3 regions of the Microbulbifer mixtoriginis genome follow, and region 3 is predicted to be linked to each of the others. Evidence: predicted binding sites of a transcription regulator. Region 3 holds the regulator's gene; each other region holds the start of a gene.

What was found. The regulator PhoB, encoded in region 3, activates phosphate uptake and scavenging genes when phosphate is short. The targets are predictions, from matches to a motif close to TGTCATAAANNTGTAACA.
Region 1: a site for PhoB is predicted at 1,875-1,892, ahead of ACJJI0_RS05655 (porin). Genes of this name have one in related genera too.
Region 2: a site for PhoB is predicted at 2,845-2,862, ahead of ACJJI0_RS09780 (substrate-binding domain-containing protein). Genes of this name have one in related genera too.

Annotation. Positions count from the first base shown of each region.
Region 1 is NZ_CP174285.1:1,285,701-1,289,925, forward strand. Features, by position in the region: gene ACJJI0_RS05650 (DNA internalization-related competence protein ComEC/Rec2) at 1-1,732, opposite strand, end outside; gene ACJJI0_RS05655 (porin) at 2,018-2,995, shown strand; gene ACJJI0_RS05660 (bifunctional 2-methylcitrate dehydratase/aconitate hydratase) at 3,126-4,225, opposite strand, start outside.
Region 2 is NZ_CP174285.1:2,198,656-2,202,880, reverse strand. Features, by position in the region: gene ald (alanine dehydrogenase) at 1-945, shown strand, start outside; gene ACJJI0_RS09780 (substrate-binding domain-containing protein) at 1,300-2,661, opposite strand; gene ACJJI0_RS09775 (16S rRNA (uracil(1498)-N(3))-methyltransferase) at 2,919-3,635, opposite strand; gene ACJJI0_RS09770 (6-carboxytetrahydropterin synthase) at 3,691-4,225, opposite strand, start outside.
Region 3 is NZ_CP174285.1:3,460,858-3,465,082, reverse strand. Features, by position in the region: gene phoR (phosphate regulon sensor histidine kinase PhoR) at 1-1,022, opposite strand, end outside; gene phoB (phosphate regulon transcriptional regulator PhoB) at 1,157-1,861, opposite strand; gene ubiA (4-hydroxybenzoate octaprenyltransferase) at 1,971-2,813, opposite strand; gene ACJJI0_RS15040 (chorismate--pyruvate lyase family protein) at 2,877-3,488, opposite strand; gene ACJJI0_RS15035 (dicarboxylate/amino acid:cation symporter) at 3,604-4,225, shown strand, end outside.

The DNA of each region.
Region 1 (4,225 bases), 2.2 Mb from region 3:
GACCTGGTGTCGAAACAGGCAGCATAGATTGGAGCAAAGGAAGCAGAAACAAGCAGCCCAGATATCGTCCCGGCACCCCCCTGGGTAAGATTAATAACAGGGCGCCCAGTGCGGATAAGACAAGCAGGGTTGTGCTTTGAGGCGTTATCAAAGGCTGCCAGGTAGGAACAAAATCCCGGGCATACTTCAGCATTTCCATGAGAAGAGTCAGTTGCCAGTCGGCAAATTTAAAGCACCAGATTCCAAGGCCAGTCCCTAACAGTAAGGTGCCAAGCATCAAGGCCGGCAGTATTAGCAAACCAAGCCAGGGAATTGCCATCAGGTTCAGCAGCATTCCGCCAGAGCTGTACCCAGAAAAATACACTACCGAGGGTAAAATCAAACCCAGCGCCACCAGCCATTGGCTGCGCAATAATTGTACAAAGGTGGAGAACCAGCGTAAAAACCAAGCTTCCACGTGCCTTTTCATCCCCACATGAGCACTCGTCTCACTTCCCTCCACACCGTTCTCCGTTGTCCTCTCTTGCCTAACAGAGCTACGTCCAGAAAACCCCAAGAGAAGCGCACCCACAGCGGCGAATGACAGCCAAAACCCGGCTCCGAAGAAAGCCAATGGCTGGATAAATAGCACTAATGCCAAAGCGAGAGAGAAAGCCAAGCCAGCGCCTACCCGTCGCCGCCAATGCCAAGCCAGCAGCAATACCCAGGTCATCACCAGGGCCCTTTGGGCGGAGAGAGGAGCGCCAGCCAACAAGGTATAGGTTAGAGTGCCAATGAGCGCCAACAACATCGGAATCCACCTGGGACAGGTCCCCATCAATACCCCGAGAGCCCTCGCCAATACCTGCCCCAACAGCAGTAAAAACCCAGCCACCATGCCCACATGCAGGCCCGATATTGCCAAAAGGTGTGCCGTCCCTGTCTGCTTTAACAAATCACTGTCGGCACGGGAAAGGCCGCTGCGATCCCCTAGTAACAGTGCTGTAACCAGGGCGCTTTGGTTTATCGGTAGCCTTTGAAGCTTCTGCCTAAAAGCATCTCGCAGGGCGGATAGCCCCATGCCCTGACTCAACCACTGTGGGTCGCCATTTTGCGGGCGCACATACCCCGTTGCATAAACACCCCGCCGTAAGAGCCAGCCCTCATAGTCAAAGGTATGGGGATTTACACTACCGCGTGGACGCTTTAACCGCACCGGCAAATCCCAGTGGCTATTACCTCGCAGCAGCTTTTGCACCTCAACATCTGCGCGGTACCAGGTGAGATAAAGAAGGCTACCTGAATGAACTTCCCCCGGCCCCGCCTCCAGTATTCTCGCCTGGAAGCGTATATCCCGGGTAGCGCCCCTCTGTGACGCTGGATTACTCCTGACCTCGGGGGGGGATACAACCTCAACCCTTAGGCGTTGATCAATGCCATGAGCCGATTCAGGTAAACGCTGCTCAAGCGCGGCTTTATTGCTCGATAAAGCCCAGAGAGCACCGAGCAACGAGATGACAAGTAATAGGCAGAGAGCGCGTGTTTGAGGGAGGGAAACCAACAATAGGAAGGCAATAATAGATACCCACAGTACTCCCCCTATTTCTGGTAGAGACGGCAACAAACCAATAGCAGCAACTGATAGAGAGAAGACCCAAAGGGCCAGCGTAGGGCTCCATAGCCACAGAGTAGTCTTAGGGTCCCAATCCACATCCAGCCTGCACTTTTTTTGTACAGGGTTTATGGTTCTCATCCTTGTCCGAAGCCCCGTGATAGCAATAGATCAGAAAATTTGACACCGCACACAAAACAGGCACCATAGAACCAAAACATGTCTATAACCGGCGCGCCATGCCGCATAGTGACTGCCTTAACTGCTATACATGGCACCCGCTGGTCATATTTTTTTAAGAAAAATGCCATGTTTAACATGTTTGTAATATTCAGGTCGCAGAATCCGCACCAAATCGAGGGGCAACCAACAGACTGAACGGAAGGCTTCCCCTCAACCCACAACCATAAACTGTGCGAGACGACTATGAATAAGACCGCTCTCTCTCTGGCCATTGTTGCCATGATCCCGACTCTGGCCAACGCCCAAGAAGAAGGCGATGTCCTCGACTTTTACGGCAAAGCCAATGTTACCTTCCAGTCTGCTGACGAAGGTGACGGCTCTGTAACCGATGTTCAAAGCAACGCTTCCCGCCTGGGCGTTAAGGGTGAGATCGCCCTGACCGACGGCATCAAAGGTATCTACCGTATGGAATACGAAGTAGATATGGACGGCGACGCTGATGACACTTTCTCTCAACGCAATATCTACGCTGGACTGGAAGGCGGCTTCGGTCAGGTAATCGCGGGTAAGTTCGACACCCCGTTGAAAGTTGCCCAGAAGAAAGTTGACCTGTTCAACGACCTGGAAGGCGATATTAAAAGCCTGATCACCAGCAGCGACAACCGCGAAGAAGACGCTCTGCAGTACACTACCCCGTCTTTCGCGGGCTTCAAAGCTTCTGCTGCTTATATCAGCAATAAAGATGAGGTAATTGGTTACGAGATCATTGGCCAAAATGATGATGGCAGTGACATCTTAGGCAAAGAAATCAAGCGCAATAACGGCATCTCCACTTCTATTGCTTACGATAACAACGGCGTTTACATGGCCTACGCTTTCGACCAAGACGTTGAAGGCCAGGACGTTGACGTTCAGCGCTTTGTAGCCCAGTACAACATCGGCCCTGTACAGGTTGGTGCCCTGTTTGAAGACCAGGAAAACGCTGACGGTGAAAACGCTGACGGCTGGATGAGCTCTGTAGCTTACAAAATCGAGCAGTGGACTCTGAAAGCACAGTACGGTCAGTCTGACATTAAGAAAGAAGACGGCGAAACTTACAGCCTGGGTGTTGACTACAAGTTCAACAGCGCCGCTAAAGTATTCGGCTTCTACACCGATGAAACAGCTGATGGCGATTACGACCGCAGCTATGCCGGTATCGGTGCTGAATACAAGTTCTAAGAGCGCTTTTAACGACGATCATCCGAATTGGGAAGAGCTGTTTGACCGTCGTATGATTTGAGAGCTTGAATTAGGCGGCCTATGGTCGCCTTTTTTATTGGAAGTTCCAAAGCCGCAATACGGCAGTCCATCAAATAACCAACTTATCCATAAAAAGATGTACTGGCATTGCCTGTAACTGTTGTTGATCAGCAAATAAAGCTAATATTTTCTCTGCTTGGCCTGAAGGGAAACGTGCAGCCAGATTGGAATGGAATTTCTTCAACAAAAGCGGTATCCCCTCTTTACGGCGTCGACGATGACCGAGCGGGTATTCCACCACTACATTCTCTGTTGCCTTGCCCCCCTTAAAAAAAACCTGCACACCATTCGCAATTGAACGCTTATCCGGATCAAGGTAATCCTTCGAGTAGCAGCCATCCTCAACAACGGTAATTTTCCCGCGCAGCTCATCAATTTCCGGATGGGACTGATGGAATTCATCCTCATAAAAACTAGCCTGCAAATCCCCAAATAAAAGAGCCACAGCCACGATATATTGCAGGCAGTGATCGCGGTCCGCCGGATTGTAGAGGGGACCGGTTTTACTAATAATTCGTATTGCAGATTCGTGAGTAGTCACGACAATTCTCTCTATGTCTTGCACCCTACCCCTCACCAATGGATGTAAAACTATCGCGGCTTCACAGGCTGTCTGGCCATGGAATTCTGCCGGGAAGGAAATCTTGAAAAGGATATTCTCCATTACATAGGTGCCGAATCGACGCGGAAACCGGAACTGCCGCTCCTCCAACGGTTTTATTACCTGATCAGCATTGGTTTTACTGAAAGCCACGTCATAAAAGCCCCACTGCTTCGCAGTAAGTACGGTTGGTATACCCATCTCACCACGCATGGCCATATCCGCCAGGCGAACTCCCCTTGCCGTGGCATCTCCTGCCGCCCAAGATTTACGCGAACCCGTATTGGGGAAGTGCCTGTAGGCACGCAGGGCGCTACCATCTACCCAGGCCTGGGAAATCGCCGCCAGTAATTCTTCCCTGCCTCCCCCCATCAACCAAGTAGCAATCGCTGTAGAAGCCACGCGAACCAACAATACATGGTCCAAGCCGACGCGGTTAAAGCTGTTTTGTAATGCCAGTACACCTTGGATCTCATAAGCCTTGATCATCGCCTCCATCACCTTTCCCATTGTCAGGGGCTCTTCCCCTGCACTCAGCCGCTTCTGAG
Region 2 (4,225 bases), 1.3 Mb from region 3:
GCCGATATGATCGTCAAGGTGAAAGAGCCGCAGCCCAATGAGTGCGAAATGCTGCGCCCAGGGCAGGTTCTCTACACTTACCTCCATCTTGCTCCAGACCCCAAGCAAACCGAGCTGTTGGTGAAATCTGGTGCAACCTGCATCGCCTATGAAACTGTGACTGACCGCTTTGGCGGCCTGCCTCTGCTGGCCCCCATGTCCGAAGTTGCCGGCCGTATGTCTGTACAGTGTGGTGCGCATCACTTGGAAAAAGCTCAGGGCGGCCTCGGTGTACTGCTGGGTGGTGTTCCCGGTGTTGCACCTGCCAAAGTGCTCATCATCGGTGGTGGTGTTGTTGGTACCAATGCCGCCAAGATGGCGCTGGGTATGGGTGCTGACGTCACTATCTTGGACCGTTCACTGCCACGTCTGCGTCAGCTGGATGACATTTTTGGTGGTGCTGTACGCACCGAGTACTCCACGAATGATGCGATTGAAAAGCACGCCCTGGAAGCAGACCTGGTCGTAGGTGCAGTGCTGATTCCTGGCGCCGCAGCTCCCAAGCTGCTGACCCGCGATATCATCAGCCGTATGAAGAAGGGTGCAGTGGTAGTGGATGTAGCTATCGACCAAGGTGGCTGTTTCGAAACCTCCAAAGCGACCACTCACCAGGAGCCCACTTACGTTGTCGATGGTGTAGTGCACTACTGTGTGGCCAACATGCCCGGTGGTGTAGCACGCACCTCCACCATGGCTCTGAACAACGCTACCCTGCCTTACGCTGTAGCCTTGGCAAACAAAGGCGCTAAGCAGGCGTTGCTGGATGATGCCAACCTGCTGGAAGGTCTGAATGTTCACGCCGGTATGGTGACTTACAAGGCAGTTGCCGATGTACTGGGATATGAGTTTGTAGATCCGAAGCTGGCTTTGCAAAAAGTAGCTGAGGCGGAAGGCGCCGTAGCTTAATAGGATGCGGCTGCGTCAGCCGCACCTTGAACAAGAAAGCGGTAACGCGCTTGTTTTGAAGGGAAATTTTCCCCGGAGCGCTCTTTGGCGTTCCTCTCTGTGAGACCTGGTGGCTTGTGCCACCATTGTAGCCGCGTTTAAACGCGGCTTTTTTATTGCTAATTTATCGTTACCCTTGAACGATAGCTCCGCTCCCCCTAAAAAAATAATTTTACTCCTTAACTATTTTTCATTTCTCAACAAATACAATGATTTGTGTCGTAAAAAAAGGAGACCGCGGTGGCCTCTCTTTAGATGTCTATTTATCCAGCCTTATTCGTTTCTTCTTCCCTGATTCTGGCCGGACTTTAATGGCTAGAGTAGCCAAACTTCAACTCGACGATTTTTAATTTTTGCGCTGGAGTTATTCGAGGCGATTGGGAGGTAAGCACCAAAACCCTGCACTGGCGCGGTACTAATTTTATAATCGCGCAGAGCTGAACGTACGGTAACTGCGCGAAGTTTGGATAGGATAACCGAACGTTCAGGGCTGACTTTCTCATCGCCAAACCCGACAAGTAATAGTTTTCGACCTTGGTTCTGTGGCTTTTCCATGTACTTTGCCAGCCTTTCAATATCCTGCTGAGCCTTGTTATCCAGGGAAGCACTGCCCTCGGAGAAACGGAAATTGATACTGAGTCGCTCAGCATTTCGGGTAAGCTTCAAATATTCGCTTGGTCCTTCCCGAGAATCCTCTAGTTTAAAGCCGATGGGAGTTTGCGCGACGAATCCAGAGGATTTCACCTGTTCCTGTCCCGGCTCACTCTGTACAAAACGCAGAAATTCTTTCGCTGTAGAGTTGGAGGAATAAATCGGAGTGTATAGGAAAAGGCGGCGTGACAGTGGGTAGTCTTCCGTAGCAATGGTTAGGTGCTCTGGAGCCTGCGGCAGAGTATTTTGGTCAGAAACGGCTACAGCCTTTGCCTGGCGGATGGATGCTAGCCCAACAAAGCCGATTCCGCGCGGGTCAGAGGTAACACGGTCGGAAAGTTGATCGTTGGACTCGAAGCGCTTGGCCCGGCTGGTGAGAGCGTAACGCTTGCCAAGTACCAAGCTTTTAAAGGTATCCCAGGTGCCTGATTGGTCGTCTCGGGCATAAACGTTAATTCGCCCTTTGCCTTTACCGAGTTCCGACCAGTCTTTGATTTGACCAGAAAAAATAGCACTTATTTGCTGTAGGGTCAGTTGGTGAAGTGGGTTGCGTGGATGCACTATTATGGCCAGTCCATCTATGGCAATGACATGCTCCGCATTGCGGCTGCGCATATCGCCCAGTGTGCTCAGCTCTGTGAATTCACCGTCTTTGATTGGGCGCGAAGCCATGGCGATATCGGCCTTTGCCAGTTTTAACCCAGTAAAGCCCGTACTGGAACCATGTGCAGCAATATCGACAAATACAGAATTGTTGCCAACTTTTGCCTGAATACGGACTTCGTTGGGAGCGTCTAGTGGCTGGACACTAATGTCACTCGCTCCTTTCGCAGTGAAATAGTCTTGAACCAAGTTGGGTGCCAGTTGTGCGCCAATAGTATTGGAGCCGTGTAGGCTAAATAGCTTTCCATTGCTGTCTGAAGGAAAAGGAGGAAGTTCAGCGGTGGCGAAAGGGCTTAGAAGGTTAGTAGCAAGCAGTATTAATAGTATTAATGAGCGGCACAGTCGTTGAAGAAAAAGGTACATGTGATTTCAGAGCCTAGGGAAGTAAAACGAGGCCGCAAAATATGTCTTAATTGTGACAAAATGATGAATTATTCATGAAGGAAGCGTGCAAAAGTCTCAAATTTGAGTCCAGGACAATTTGCGGTAAACAAGACCATATTGCCGTAGCTTTTTGAAAGCTTGGGGAGAGCGATATTAATGGCTTGTGAAATAAATATGAGAAGTATGGATCACATGCACTGTGAAATTGGCATGTGATCACGACTCGGGACTTACACTTAACAGGAGGGGAAAAGTCGGCTTACCAGAACTGGTAGGGCTGTTTCTACTCGGAGAATTCGTGGGCCCAGGTGTACAGAGTAAAACCCAGCTTCTTTTAACTTCTCAACTTCGTAGGCAATAAACCCCCCTTCAGGACCAATTGCCAGGGTGCAGGCCTCTCCGATATCTACTGGGCAAGCAGTGCCACCGACCGGGTGAGCAACCAGTTTTTGAGAGCCCTGACACAGCTCGGGTAGCTCATCTTCCACAAAAGGTTTAAAGCGTTTGCGCAATAGAATTTCTGGCATTTGTGTGTCGACGGCTTGCTCGAGCCCAAGCAGGCATTGTTCAAAAAGCTTTTTCTCTTCTAGCCATGGGGTTTGCCAATAAGACTTTTCCACCCGATAGCTATTGATCAAGACCAGCTTTTTAACTCCCAGTGCGGTGACATGCTGGATAATGCGCTTCAGCATTTTGGGACGTGGCAGCGCCAGGATCAGGGTGATGGGAGGAGGTGGTGGAGCGTTTTTACTTAGCTCCACTCGGAGCTCTACTTGCTGATCGGCGAGAGTAGTGATTTGCCCATAGCCGATATTTCCGTCCAGCAGACCTACGCGCAGTTGCTGACCGGGCTCGGCCCGGTGGACATTGACAATATGCTCTAGCCTACGGCCAGAGAGGCGGACGACATCAGGGCTGATAAAGTCCGCTTCTTGCAAAAGAATCAAATTCAAAATCAAGTCTCTTGAGACTATGGAGAATTGTTAGTTTTAGTGGCTTTTACAGAGGCTAGAGCTTAGCACTGGCAATGGCTCCTTTGCCGAGCCCCTCATAGGCGCGCACTCTGACTTCACTGCCGGGGTACTGTTCGGCAAGAGTCGTGGCGATATATTGAGCCAGCTGCTCAACAGTGGTATCGCAATCCAAAATTTCACAGGCGCTTGCGGGCAACTCCAAGGTGAAATCTCCCTGTTGGGCTCTGTAGGCGAAGATCAGGCTATGTCCACTCTCTTCACGCAGGTCTTCACGGGTACCCAGGTAAATATCTTTCCAACGTTGAGACCACTTTTGCTCTAGCGATTTGTCTCTCTTTTCATTAACAAAAATTTGGATGCGAGAGCGGTGGCCGTGGGCAATACGCTGGCAATTGCCCTGATGTTTTTTCAGGCCGTGGCTGTAATGGTAAAAGGCATCCTGAATTTGCTCGTCTTCAAAAGATAGCTTGAGCTGCTCGACACTGGCAGGGAAGGAGTTAGCCAGTTGCTGAACACTCCAGCGGGCAACACTTTCAGCATTGATGCTACCACTCTCTACTAGGGCGAAT
Region 3 (4,225 bases):
TGTATCTCCCCGTTCCCCGGGCTGTATTTCACCGCATTGAGCGCCAAGTTGGCGAAAGCGCTGTGTAGCTCGCTGGCATCGCCGCGGATACTGCAATCCCCTTCGCACGCTACGCTGACCTGGTGACGGTCGCCGCTAAAGCTGCGCGCCTCACGGGCAACCCGCTCCATCAACTCGTGCACATCTACAGAGATGTCACCCGTTTTTCGCTCTGACGTTTCCAGGCGTGCCAGAAGAAGCAGGTCGTTGACCAAGGTGGTCATACGTGCGGCCTGCTCCTCCATCTGGACCAGCGGGCGCCGCCAGGCAGGGGGGGCCATATCGCTACCCTGTAGGGTTTCCAGGTAGCCGGCGATTACGGTGAGAGGAGTGCGCAACTCGTGGGAAACGTTGGCGACAAAATCGCGGCGCATCTGCTCGAGATTGTGCAGGCGGGTGATATCGCGAACGATAACTAGGGCTTCATCCTTGCCGTAGCGGGTCACTTCCAGTTGCAGGTGCAGGGCTTCATTACCCGGCGCTGGCAGGGTCAGCGGTTCGCGGGGGCTGTTGTCCTCGCTGTGCATATAGCTGACAAAGCCAGGGTCGCGCACAAAATTCACCAGGGACTGCCCCTGATCACTGGACTGCAGGCCGAGCAGCTCGCCGGCGGCGGGGTTCCACCAGGCCAGGTGGTCGCCATTTTCCAGAGCTACAATGCCTTCGCGCAGGGCGCTGGTGCTGTCCTGAACACGGCGTAACATGACATGCAGCTTTTGCTTCTCACGGCGGTGACGGCGCTGCATACGGTAGAAGTCGTCATAGATTTCCCCCCAGATACCAAAAGCAGTGGGAGCGGGGCCGCGGCGGCCATTGGCCAGCCAACGATTGAAGCGGTGCTGCTGCCACAGCACTGAGAGAAGGTAGGCTGCCAGCCCTAAAATCAGGGTGAGCGACCACTCGGACGTGGTGAAGCCGAGGGTCAAGCAGCCCAGAGCAATAATTAAGAAGCGCGAAAATTCGCCAATACTGCGATCCAACATAGCCTTGCCGTGTTACCTGGCAGTTGTCGGGAGGGCTGATGTCCACCCCCGCACTTAATACATCTTAGAAACCCGGTCCTCTGTGGGAGTGACCAATGGTTACTGCGGGAGTCAGTGCCGATCTTTGCAGATTGTCACACTTTTTCGGCAGTTTGCACAGAAAATCGATAGCCGGTGCCACGCACTGTCTGGATATAACGGTCGTGACCGTCAAGTGCCAGGGCTTTGCGAAGGCGACGGATATGCACGTCGACGGTGCGCTCCTCCACATAGACATTACCGCCCCAAACGTGATCCAGCAGCTGGGTGCGTGTGTAGGCGCGCTCCTGGTGAGAGAGGAAGAAAGTCAGCAGGCGAAATTCGGTAGGCCCCATATCCACCGGTTGCCCTTTGATGGTGACCCTGTGGCTCAGCGGGTCCAGCACCAGATCGCCGGCGCTGAGGGGGTCTTCAGGGATGGCCGGGCCGGCGCGACGCAGTACTGCCTTGAGGCGCGCCACCAGCTCGCGGGGGGAGAAGGGCTTGGTGATATAGTCGTCGGCGCCCGTCTCTAACCCTTTGATTTTATTGTCTTCTTCGCCTTTGGCGGTGAGCATGATGATGGGCACCGCGGTGGTCAGCTCATCGCGCTTAAGTCGGCGGGCCAGCTCTACTCCGGATACATCGGGTAGCATCCAATCGAGAAGAATAAGGTCTGGCTTTTCATCGATGACTAAGGCGTGGGCCTCTTGGGCGTTTTCCGCCTCCAGGCAACGGTAGTCTGCCATTTCTAAAGCCACCCGCAGCATATCGCGTACAGGGGCTTCGTCGTCGACAATCAGGATCGTTTTACTGTGCATTTGGCTGCCATACCCGCTCTGTTGTCAGAAGTTCCCGGTTATGGCCGAGGATTAAACGGGATTTATATGACAAATATATGACGGTTATGCCTGAACTCCCAGACCTGGATCAATTGAAGAGGTAATGCAGGAATATTCCGGCAAAAAACACCAACCCTACCCAGTTGTTGTGGATAAATGCCTTAAAGCAGGCCTCTCTATCGCGGTTGCGGATCAGCCATTGCTGGTAGGCGAAGAGCGCCGCTATAGCCGTAACTGCCAAGTAGTAAATGGCGCCGAGGCCGAAGCGCTGGCCGATCAACACCAGTGCCATTAGAACCAAAAGCTGCAGGGTGGCAGTCATGGCTCTGTCCATTTCCCCGAACAGAATTGCTGTGGATTTAACTCCAATTTTTAGGTCGTCATCCCGATCTACCATGGCGTAAAAAGTGTCATAACACAGGGTCCACAAGAGGTTGGCGACATAGAGAAGCCAGGCCTGGGGGGGGACTTCGCCTGTCACTGCGGCGAAGGCCATGGGGATCCCCATACTGAAGGCCGCACCCAATACGATTTGAGGCAGGTGAGTGTGCCGCTTGGCAAAGGGGTAGCAGAAGGCCAATGCCAGCGCTGGCAATGACAATAAAATCGTTAGCTGATTGGTGGTGAGCACCAGCAGAAAAGCTGCGAAGCTGAGCCCGGCAAAGAGGCCCAGAGCCGCCTTGGGGGTAACGCTGCCGGTGGCCAGGGGGCGCGTGGCGGTGCGCTTAACATGGCCGTCAATCTCTCGGTCGGCGAAGTCATTTACCGCGCAGCCGGCCGCACGCATCAGGATGACGCCCAAAGTGAACACTGCAAATAGGTGCAGCCCTGGCCAGCCCCCCGCCGCAAGCCATAGTGCGGCCCAAGTGGGCCACAAAAGTAATAGGGAGCCAATGGGTCTATCCATACGCGCCAATTGCCAATAGGGCATTGCGGCGGGCCAGCGCGCGGCGATTTGTTGGCTAATCACGGTGGCTAATCTCCCTGTATTTGATTATTGGTTTGCGGGGACTGCAGGTGGGCCATCGGGGCAGAACTGCGATAAAAAAGCCTCTGCGACCAAGAGGGGCTTGCCCCGCAGCCAAAAAATTGAGCGGCGCCCCCAGGCACTGTCGCCGCCGTCGCAGAGTCCTTGAGCCTGCAAGTCGGGGTTGCGCCGCAATTGGTTGAATTCTATTTCGCCTCGGCGAATCCCTGGTTCGCTGAACAGCAGCTCCCCCAGAGGGCGGTCGTCGAGACTGCGTAAGTTGCGGGACTTGCCCTGCAGGCTGCGCAGGGGCAGGACACTGCGTGCGTAAACCCAGGGTTGGCCACACCCTATCAGTAGTACCTCCCGCACCAGGGCGCGGCTGTGCCGATTTAAATTGAGCGCACGGCATTCCTCCGCTCGGGGTAGCTGCCAGCTCTGACCGAGTACCCGCACACTGAAATCCCCTCCACTCAGTTGCTTCAGTGCAGCGGTGAGCGAACCGGTGTATGCCAGCCACGGCATCAGGTTTTCAGGTGGTTGGGACTGTGCCGATTCAAACGGCCGCCCCCGCCAATCGCCCGCAGGTACAAATGGAGACTGGTGCAACGATAACTCCGCAGTCGGTAAAAAGGGCATTGTACCCTGCCCACTGGCGGCTGGCGCCACCCCGTTGGATTTTTGCTCACCGGGGCGGCAATGGATATAGTGCTCCCTTTAATGAAAACAATGAATTTATAAAGAGAAGCTTGTTATGGGGCTTACGACCAAAATTCTGCTGGGGATGATCGCGGGTATTGGGTTGGGAATCCTGATCAATATCCTGAACATGAGCCAATTGCTCGGTGAGGGTGTTACCAACGCAATCAACCTCTACCTGACAGGTGGCCTGTTTGACATTATTGGGCGAATTTTTATCGCCTCTCTGAAGCTGATGGTGGTGCCGTTGGTGTTGGTTTCTCTGATCAGTGGTGCCTGTGCCCTGTCTGAAGGAAGCCGGATCGGTCCGTTGGCGGGTAAAACTGTGCTGCTCTATATGCTGACAACGGCTATCGCTATTACCCTGGCCCTGTGCATGGCACTGATCTTCCAGCCTGGGGTAGGTGTGAGCGAGGCTGCTGCTGCGGCAACGTCTTCTTTCCAACCAAAAGAATCTCCCCCACTTTCTGAAGTGCTGGTAAATATTTTTCCCACCAACCCGGTCGCAGCCATGGCCGAGGGCAATATGCTGCAAATTATCGTGTTTGCTCTATTAATGGGCTATGCGATCTCCCGCTGCGGCGAGCCAGGGAAGCGCATTGCAGCTTTCTTCAACGATCTCAATAGCGTTGTACTGCGCATGGTGGGGGTGTTGATGGTGTTTGCTCCCTACGGAG